DNA from 3 places in the Kitasatospora sp. NPDC092039 genome. Region 1 is predicted to be linked to each of the others. Evidence: predicted binding sites of a transcription regulator. Region 1 holds the regulator's gene; each other region holds the start of a gene.
The links. Region 1 encodes HrcA, which represses chaperone genes, less so after heat shock. Its sites were predicted from a motif close to TTNGCACTCNGNNNNNCNGAGTGCNAA; they were not measured.
Positions count from the first base shown of each region.

Region 1 (3,271 bases):
GCGCAGGTGGGTGATGCCCCGGCCGTGCAGCGGGATCGACTGGCCGGACTGGGTGCCGGGCCGGATGTCGACCTCCTCCAGGCCGTCCAGGGTCTGCAGCGGCACCTGGGTGCCGAGCGCGGCCGCCGTCATCGGGATGGTGACGGTGCAGTGCAGGTCGTCCCCGCGCCGCTGGAAGATGTTGTGGGTGGTCTCGGCGATCTCCACGTACAGGTCGCCGGCCGGGCCGCCGCCGGGGCCGACCTCGCCCTCGCCGGCCAGCTGGATCCGGGTGCCGTTGTCGACACCGGCCGGGATCTTGACGGTCAGGGTGCGGCGGGCCCGGACCCGGCCGTCGCCGGCGCACTCCGGGCACGGGGTCGGCACGACGGTGCCGAAGCCCTGGCACTGCGGGCAGGGGCGGGAGGTCATGACCTGGCCCAGGAAGGACCGGGTGACCTGGGAGACCTCGCCCTTGCCGCGGCACATGTCACAGGTCTGCGCCGAGGTGCCGGGGGCCGCGCCCTCGCCACTGCAGGTGGTGCAGGTGACCGCGGTGTCGACCTGGAGCTCCTTGGTGGTGCCGAAGGCGGCCTCCTCCAGGGTGATTTCCAGCCGGATCATGGCGTCCTGGCCGCGGCGGGTGCGCGAGCGCGGGCCGCGCTGGCCGGCCGCGGCGCCGAAGAAGGCGTCCATGATGTCGGAGAAGCCGAAGCCGGCCGCACCTGCCCCGAAGCCGCCCGCTCCGCCGCCGCCCGGGGACAGCGGGTCCCCGCCGAGGTCGTAGACCTGGCGCTTCTGCGGATCGGAGAGCACCTCGTAGGCGGCGTTGATCTCCTTGAACCGCTCCTGCGTCTTCGGGTCCGGGTTGACGTCCGGGTGCAGTTCGCGTGCCAGGCGCCGGAACGCCTTCTTGATCTCGTCCTGCCCCGCATCCCGTCGGACGCCGAGTACCGCGTAGTAGTCCGTGGCCACCAAATGCTCCGCTTGTTCCGCCTGTAGTAGTGCTGCGACTGGTCGCCGCCGCCGGATTTCCGACGACGGCCGCTTGCTAGGACTCGGCCAGGATCTGGCCCACGTACCGCGCCACCGCTCGCACCGCCCCCATTGTGCCCGGATAGTCCATCCGGGTCGGACCGATCACACCCAGTTTCGCCACGCTCTCGTCGCCCGAACCGTAGCCGACCGAGACGATCGACGTGGAAGTCAGCCCCTCGTAGGCGTTCTCCCGCCCGATCCGGACCGTCATCGCGGCGTCCGCGGTCTCACCCAGGAGGCGGAGCAGGACGACCTGCTCCTCCAGGGCCTCCAGCACCGGCTGGATGGAGAGCGGGAAGTCGTGCCCGAAGCGGGTCAGGTTGGCCGTGCCGGCCAGCATGATCCGCTCCTCGTTCTGCTCGGCGAGCGTCTCGAACAGGGTCGCCAGGACCGTGCTGACGGTCGGCCGGTCGGCCTGCTCGAACTGCGCGGGCAGCTCCTCCAGCAGCCCGGGGACCTCCGGGAGGCGCCGGCCGGCGGCTCTCGCGTTGATCCGGGCCCGGAGGTCCGCCAGCACCGTCTCGCCGACCGGGCCCGGGCAGTCGACCATCCGCTGCTCGACCCGGCCGGTGTTGGTGATCAGGACCAGCATCACCTTCGCCGGGGCGAGCGCCACCAGCTCGATGTGCCGGACGGTGGAGCGCGTCAACGAGGGGTACTGCACCACCGCGACCTGCCGGGTCAGCTGGGCGAGCAGCCGCACCGTGCGGGCGACCACGTCGTCCAGGTCGACCGCGCCGTCCAGGAAGTGCCGGATGGCCCGGCGCTCGGGGGCGCTCATCGGCTTGACCTCGGCGAGCTTGTCGACGAAGAGGCGGTACCCCTTGTCGGTCGGGATCCGGCCGGCGCTGGTGTGCGGCTGGTGGATGTAACCCTCCTCCTCCAGCGCCGCCATGTCGTTGCGGACGGTCGCCGGCGAGACCCCGAGGTTGTGCCGTTCCACCAGGGCCTTGGAGCCGACCGGCTCCTCGGTGCCCACGTAGTCCTGCACGATCGCGCGGAGCACGGCGAGCTTGCGTTCGTCCAGCTGGCGGACCTCACCGGCCATGGGGCACGCACCTCCGTCTTCGCACGTTGTCCGACTGTGTCCCTCGTTGCTGCGGGCCGCTCCGGGAGGCCCTCGGCCTTGGCACTCTGAACACGCGAGTGCCAAAACCGTACCTGCCAGTGTAAGGCCCGGGTCCTACGGCAGGAACGGCCCGACCGGGGTGATCCTCCCCGCAGTTCCGCCCACGGCCCGCGGGGCCCCCGCGGTTCGGTCGTTCCGGCGCCGGGGTGGTGCCGGGAGGCCGTCCGGGTGGCAGCATCGAAGGCGACGGCGAACGGAGGAGCAAGCGATGTCGAGCTCGGGCCAGCACACCCGTTTCGCGCCCGACCGCGGCCTGACCGGCCGCATGGTCGCCACGATGTTCGTGATCGGGCTGCTGTACGTCGGTTTCACGGGCCTGCTGATCGCGCTGATGCGCGGCGCCTGGCCACTGATCGTGCTGATCTCCGGCGGGCTGTTCGTGGCCCAGTTCTGGTTCAGCGACCGGATCACCGAGCGGGCGATGGGCGCCCACCGGGTGTCCCCCGAGGAGTTCCCCCGGCTGCACGGCACCGTCGACCGGCTCTGCGCCCTGGCCGACATGCCCAAGCCCCGGGTGGCGGTCGCCGACAACGACATGCCGAACGCCTTCGCCACCGGCCGCAACCCGCGGAACGCGGTGGTCTGCGTGACCACCGGGCTGCTGCGCCGGCTGGAGCCGGAGGAGCTGGAGGGCGTCCTCGCGCACGAGCTGTCGCACGTCGCCCACCGGGACGTGGCGGTGATGACGATCGCCGGCTTCCTGGGCGTCCTCGCCGGGGCGATGACCCGGATCGCCGTGTACGGCGGGTTCATGGGCGGCGGGCGCAACAACAACGACCAGAACGCGGCCGTCCTGGCGCTGGTCGTCCCGCTGGTGTCGATGGTCGTCTACGCGGTCAGCTTCCTGCTCACCCGGCTGCTGTCCCGCTACCGCGAGCTGGCCGCGGACCGGGCCGCCGCCCAGCTCACCGGCCGGCCCAGCGCGCTGGCCTCCGCGCTCACCAAGGTGACCGGGCAGATCGCGGCCATCCCCAGCAGGGACCTGCGCCAGGCGCAGCCGTACAACGCCTTCTACTTCGCCCCCGCGCTGAGCGCCCGGGAGACCGCCTCTCAGCTGCTGTCCACCCACCCGAGCCTGGAGCAGCGGCTGGCGCAGCTGGCGAGGATCTCCGAGCAGCTCGGCCG
Region 1 is NZ_JBIVSD010000004.1:452,280-455,550, forward strand. Features, by position in the region: gene dnaJ (molecular chaperone DnaJ) at 1-954, opposite strand, end outside; gene hrcA (heat-inducible transcriptional repressor HrcA) at 1,031-2,065, opposite strand; gene htpX (zinc metalloprotease HtpX) at 2,355-3,271, shown strand, end outside.

Region 2 (3,271 bases), on a different contig from region 1:
AGTGCCCGCGCGTTGTGCAGGGCGGTCTCGATGTCGTCGGCAGCCATCCGTCCATCCTCTCCCCAACTCCCCCGAACGCCGAAACGCCGTGTGGGCGGCCCCCCGAAGGGAGCCGCCCACACGGACGGGGAACCAGCCGATCCGATCGGAACGATCAGGATCAGAAGTCCATGTCACCGCCCGGCATGCCGCCGCCGGCGGCCGCGGCGGCCTTCTCCGGCTTGTCGGCGATGACGGCCTCGGTGGTGAGGAACAGCGCCGCGATGGAGGCGGCGTTCTGCAGCGCGGAGCGGGTGACCTTGGCCGGGTCGATGATGCCCTCGGCGACCAGGTCGACGTACTCGTTGGTGGCGGCGTTCAGGCCGTGACCGGCGGGGAGGTTGCGCACCTTCTCCACCACGACGCCACCCTCCAGGCCGGCGTTGGTCGCGATCTGCTTGATCGGGGCCTCCAGCGCGACCTTGACGATGTTGGCACCGGTGGCCTCGTCGCCCTCCAGCTCCAGCTTGTCGAAGGCGACACCGGCCTGCAGCAGCGCGACGCCACCACCGGCGACGATGCCCTCCTCGACGGCGGCCTTCGCGTTGCGGACGGCGTCCTCGATGCGGTGCTTGCGCTCCTTGAGCTCCACCTCGGTGGCCGCGCCGGCCTTGATGACGGCCACGCCGCCGGCCAGCTTGGCGAGGCGCTCCTGGAGCTTCTCGCGGTCGTAGTCCGAGTCGCTGTTCTCGATCTCGGCGCGGATCTGGTTCACGCGGCCCGCGACCTGCTCGCTGTCGCCGCCACCGTCGACGATGGTGGTCTCGTCCTTGGTGATGACCACCTTGCGGGCGGTGCCCAGCAGGTCGATGCCGGCGTTCTCCAGCTTGAGGCCGACCTCCTCGGAGATCACGGTGCCACCGGTGAGGATGGCGATGTCGCCGAGCATGGCCTTGCGGCGGTCACCGAAGCCCGGGGCCTTGACGGCGACGGACTTGAAGGTGCCACGGATCTTGTTCACGACCAGGGTCGACAGGGCCTCGCCCTCGACGTCCTCGGCGATGATGACCAGCGGCTTGCCGCTCTGCATGACCTTCTCCAGCAGCGGGAGCAGGTCCTTGACCGAGCCGATCTTGGAGTTGGCGATGAGGATGTACGGGTCCTCGAACGTCGCCTCCATGCGCTCCAGGTCGGTGGCGAAGTAGGCGGAGATGTAGCCCTTGTCGAAGCGCATGCCCTCGGTGAGCTCGAGCTCCAGACCGAAGGTGTTGCTCTCCTCGACGGTGATGACGCCTTCCTTGCCGACCTTGTCCATGGCCTCGGCGATCAGCTCGCCGATCTGGGTGTCGGCGGCGGAGATGGAGGCGGTGGAGGCGATCTGCTCCTTGGTCTCCACGTCCTTGGCCTGGGCCAGCAGCTGGTCGGAGACGGCCGCGACGGCCTTCTCGATGCCGCGCTTCAGGGCCATCGGGTTGGCGCCGGCGGCGACGTTGCGCAGACCCTCGCGAACCAGGGCCTGGGCGAGCACGGTGGCGGTGGTGGTGCCGTCACCCGCGACGTCGTCCGTCTTCTTGGCGACCTCCTTGACGAGCTCCGCACCGATCTTCTCGTACGGGTCCTCGAGCTCGATCTCCTTGGCGATGGAGACACCGTCGTTGGTGATCGTGGGGGCGCCCCACTTCTTCTCCAGCACGACGTTGCGGCCCTTGGGGCCGAGCGTGACCTTCACTGCGTCGGCGAGCTGGTTCATGCCACGCTCAAGGCCGCGGCGAGCTTCCTCATCAAAGGCGATGATCTTGGCCATCAGAAGTGGTCCTCCGGGACACGGTCGACTGCTCGGACCAAGGGGTGCCCGCGACGGACGGCCCTGGTGTGCGGGGGTCTTTTCCCCTACCGCTCCCGGGGGCCTCACCGACCCGGTCCGCTGTCACTCTCACGCTGTGAGTGCTAACGCCAATGATTAGCACTCCGGGTGGTCGAGTGCAAGCCCAATCGACGATCCGCGAGCCGCCGCCGGGGCCCGCCGGGAACGCCGACGGGCCCGTACGACACGCGTCGTACGGGCCCGTCGAGAAGCGAGTGGTCACCAGCCGTAGGGCCGCGCCGAGCTCCTGGGGTCGGAAGGCGTCAGCCCGCGGCGCGGACCATGTCCGCCTGCGGGCCCTTCTGTCCCTGGGAGATCTCGAACTCGACCCGCTGGCCCTCCTCGAGGGTGCGGTAGCCGTCCATCTGGATCGCGCTGTAGTGGACGAAGACGTCCGCACCACCGTCGACCGCGATGAAGCCGTAGCCCTTCTCCGCGTTGAACCACTTGACGGTGCCCTGAGCCATTCCGAACTCCCCTAGTGCTGTGCTGGGCCCTTCACGCGCCCGCAGGTCGCGGGCCCGGGTTGGTTGAAGGCCGGCCCGGGGAACCCCCCCTGGGCGCAGCCGTGCACGCCGCAGCCCTCCGCGCGGGACGCCAGGCGGCGCCCGGTGAGCGGGTGATTGCGTCGACCGCCGCTGAATGTATCCGGACCGACGCCCTCTGCAACAGGGTCAGCCGCCGGTAATTCCGGCAAGGCGCCGGGGGACAGTACGGGCCGAATCGGAATAATCTCGGCATTCCACGCCGGACATAGCGGACGAATTACTCAAAGGTCCGCGGGAATTCTGACATCCGCCTGACATGTTTCACGGGCCGGTCCGGCGGCCGGGCGCCCCCGGGCCGAGCACTGCGGAGGCCGAAAGGGAAACCTTGTTCCCAGCCGAGCGACACTCTACTCCGACTCGACCCGGAAATATTCCCGCAAGAATGCGAGCGGTCGCCCGGGCATACGGAGAGCGGAATTCCGTACGCGCGGGCGACCGCGGGTTCTCGCGAACGGCTCAGCAGCCGCCGGCCACCGCCGGGATGATCGAGATTCCGGCGCCGTCCCTGATCTCGGTCGCCAGGCCCTCGGCGAAGCGCACGTCGTCGTCGTTCACGTAGACGTTCACGAAGCGGCGCAGCTTGCCGGTGTCGTCCAGGATGCGGGCCGAGATGCCGGCGTGGTTCTTCTCCAGGTCGGCGATGACCTCGGCCAGGGTGGCGCCCTCGGCGGTCACCTCGGCGGCGCCGCCGGTGTAGGTGCGCAGGATGGTGGGGATGCGGACGTTGGCGCTCATGACTCTCCTTGCGGGGGGCGGGTGGTTCAGACGGACGCGAGGCCGGCGGCGCGGAACGAGTCCAGCGTCGGGCGGATGACGGCGGTCATCCCGGCGTCGGAGACGGCGTCCAGGGTCTTCAGGCCGTCGCCGGTGTTGATCGCGA
Region 2 is NZ_JBIVSD010000030.1:68,144-71,414, forward strand. Features, by position in the region: gene ACIQI7_RS36495 (hypothetical protein) at 1-47, opposite strand, end outside; gene groL (chaperonin GroEL) at 161-1,783, opposite strand; gene ACIQI7_RS36505 (cold-shock protein) at 2,107-2,310, opposite strand; gene ACIQI7_RS36510 (MoaD/ThiS family protein) at 2,848-3,126, opposite strand; gene thrC (threonine synthase) at 3,153-3,271, opposite strand, start outside.
Region 2: the regulator HrcA is predicted to act here: its motif matches at 1,940-1,966, upstream of groL (chaperonin GroEL).

Region 3 (3,271 bases), on a different contig from region 1:
CTGGCGTCGTCTACGCGCGTAACTGTATGCTGGTTCGACCACGTCGTATGACCACCGCTAGACCACCCCCAGCATCTGCCTGACGCAGAGTTGGCGCGACCGCTCGGCGGCCGCGGTCCGGCCCCCGGCCAGCACGCCGGACCGACCCGGTATCTACCCCGGTCGACGCGCGAGAGGACGACTCTCGGCGCCGTCGGGGCTCCACCATGCCCTGCCGCGCTACCAGGCAGCAGGAAGGACCGACCGTGACGGCGCGCCGAACGGTCGACACCGCCGCGGACCACGCGGCCACCCCCGCAGCTCCGGCCCCCGCCCGCGTCGGGTACGGCGAGCTGCTGCGCACGCCCGGGGCCTGGACGTTCCTGTCCCCCGCCCTCGTCGCGCGACTGCCGTACGCGATGCTCAGCATGGGCATCCTGCTGCTCGTCACCCAGACCCACGGCTCGTACGGCACCGCCGGTACCGTCACCGCGGTCGCCGCCGTCGCCCAGGCCCTGATCGGGCCGCAGACCGGGCGGCTCGCCGACCGCTACGGCCAGGCCGCGGTGCTCGTCCCGACCGTCCTGGTGCACGCGGCCTCGGTCGGCGCGCTGATCGCGCTCGCGCTCGGCCACGCGCCCGCCTGGAGCCTGTTCCTGGCCGCCGTCCCGGCCGGGGCGAGCGTGCCGCAGGTCGGCGCGATGGTCCGGGCCCGCTGGGTGGCCAGGTTCACCGCGGACGGCGCCTCCGAGAGCTCCGCGGCCCGGGTGAGCACCGCCTTCGCCTTCGAGTCCGTGACGGACGAGTTCACCTTCGTGATCGGCCCGATCCTGGCGTCCGGCATCGCCGCCCTCGCCAACCCGGCCACCGCCCTGGTCGCCGAGGCCGCGCTGACCCTCGTCGGCGGTCTGGCCTTCGCCGCCCAGCGGGGCACCGCCCCCGCCCGGATCGTGCCGCAGCCCGGCACCAAGCGGGCCTCGGCGCTCGCCTCCCCCGGCGTCCGACTGCTGGCCGGGACCTTCCTCGGGGTCGGCGCGGTCTTCGGCGGCATGCAGGTCTCGGTGAACGCCTTCGCCGACTCGGTCGGACAGCACGACGCCGGCGGCACCGTGTACGGGATCTTCGCCGGCGGCTCGATGCTGGCCGGCGTGCTGTACGGCGTGATCGCCTGGCGGCGGCCGGTGCAGCAGCGGATGCTGATCAGCTACGCGCTGCTGGTGCTGGGCTGCTCGGTGCTGTGGGCGATGCCCAACCTGGTCGCGCTGACCGTCGCCGGGCTGGTCTGCGGGCTGGCCATCGCGCCGACCCTGATCAGCGGCTACACGCTGGTCGAGACGTTGGTCGCGGACGGCGCCAAGACGGAGGCCTTCACCTGGCTGACCGGCGCCATCGGGCTGGGCCTGGCCGTCGGCTCGATGGCGGCGGGCCAGCTGATCGACGGGCACGGGCCCTCGACCGGGTTCCTGGTCCCGGTGGCCGGCGCCGGACTGGGGCTGGTCGCGCTGTTCTCGCTGCGGCACCTGCTGGTGGCGCCGAAGGACGGGGCGGGCGCCGGTGCGCGGACCGCGGAGAGCGGGCGCCCGATGCAGCTGGCGGGCGTCGCCGAGGGCTGAGCGGACGGTGACCGGCGGGCGTCCCGGGCCGATCTCACACCGGGGTCGCTGGACTGTTCCAGCGGAATGCCGCATCATTGACCATCGTTAGCACTCATCAGGCGAGAGTGCCAGGAGGAAGACAAGTGCCCACGTACCAGTACCAGTGCACCGAGTGCGGCAACGGCCTGGAGGCGGTGCAGAAGTTCACCGACGAGGCGCTGACCACGTGCCCCGACTGCCAGGGACGGCTCCGCAAGGTCTTCTCGGCCGTGGGCGTCGTGTTCAAGGGCTCCGGCTTCTACCGGACCGACAGCCGCTCCTCCTCCAGCAGCTCGGTGAGCTCCGGATCGTCGTCGAGCACCTCGACCTCGTCCGCCGCGTCCACGTCCTCCTCGACGTCGTCGGGCTCCGGCTCCTCGGCCTCGACCCCGGCCTCGTCCAGCCCGGCTCCGGCCGCCGGCTGACCCGGCGCCGGGCACCGGCCCGGACGGACCGCAGACCTCGGAAAGGCCCGTCGGCCCCGCTTCCACGCGGGGGCGGCGGGCCTTTCCGCGTTTCCGTCCCGGGGCGTCCGGCGGGTGCGCGCCGTCGTCCCGGGCGCCCGCTGTCGACGCGGGTGCGCACTGTCGACGTGGGTGCGCACTGTCGTCCCGGGCGCGCGCTGTCGATGCGGGCGTGTCCTGTGGTCGCGGGCGCGGTGCCGTCCCTGCCACGTCTTGCTGCCTCTTGTCTTGTCGGACGGGTCGAATTCACCCGCACGAGTGAGCGGAGTTGTCCACTGGGCCGGGTTGTCCACAGGCCTGGGGAAAGGGCTTTCCGACGTCGCCGGAAACGCTCATCGTGTGGGCAACCGGTCCGCGAGGGGCCGGTCCGCCGACAGTCCGGAGGTGTGTCGATGACGACCGCGAGCTTCTCCTTCCCCCTGCCCGTGCCACTGCCGCTGCCCGCGCCGGCCGTGCCGCCCCGGCAGGAGCTGCCGAGCTTCCCGCCGATCCGGCGCGGGTGCGGCGGCTGGCACCGCTGGCGCAGCGCCGTGCGGCGGCGGGCCGGAGTGCCTGTCCTGGTGCTGCTCGCGGTGGCGTCGGCCCTGGCACTGGGGCCCGCACGGGCCGGGCTGCCGCCGCCCCAGGGCGGCGCGCTGGGCCGGACGGGTTGTCAATCCGGGGCCGCGGAAGATCACCCGTGACCGGAGGACGACTTCGTCGTTCGAGGCGACATGAAGGGCTTCAAGGAATTCCTGCTGCGTGGAAATGTCGTCGAACTCGCCGTGGCCGTGGTCATCGGCGCGGCGTTCACCAACATCGTCAACGCCTTCGTCAAAGGCGTGATCAATCCGATCGTCGGCGTGTTCGGGACGAAGGACCTCGCGTCCTACAGTTCCTGCCTCAAGGGGCCCTGCGAGGTGAGCCCGACCGGTGAGGTCACGTCCGGAATCCTCATCCTCTGGGGATCGGTGCTCAGCGCCGCGCTCCAGTTCCTGATCACCGCGGCGGTCGTCTACTTCGTTCTGATCCTGCCCATGAACAAACTGGCGGCCCGCCGCAAGTCCGACGTCGAGAAGGCGGCGGAACTCGAGGCCAAGGAGGTCAAGTTGCTGACCGAGATCCGCGACGCGCTGGTCTCGCCGCTGCGCTGACCGGCGGGCGCCCCGCGCCCCCGGTCCCCGCTCCCCGCTCCCCGTGGTGCGGTCAGTCCCC
Region 3 is NZ_JBIVSD010000014.1:29,532-32,802, reverse strand. Features, by position in the region: gene ACIQI7_RS25590 (MFS transporter) at 246-1,592, shown strand; gene ACIQI7_RS25585 (FmdB family zinc ribbon protein) at 1,718-2,038, shown strand; gene ACIQI7_RS25580 (hypothetical protein) at 2,470-2,760, shown strand; gene mscL (large conductance mechanosensitive channel protein MscL) at 2,791-3,210, shown strand; gene ACIQI7_RS25570 (hypothetical protein) at 3,263-3,271, opposite strand, start outside.
Region 3: the regulator HrcA is predicted to act here: its motif matches at 1,680-1,706, upstream of ACIQI7_RS25585 (FmdB family zinc ribbon protein).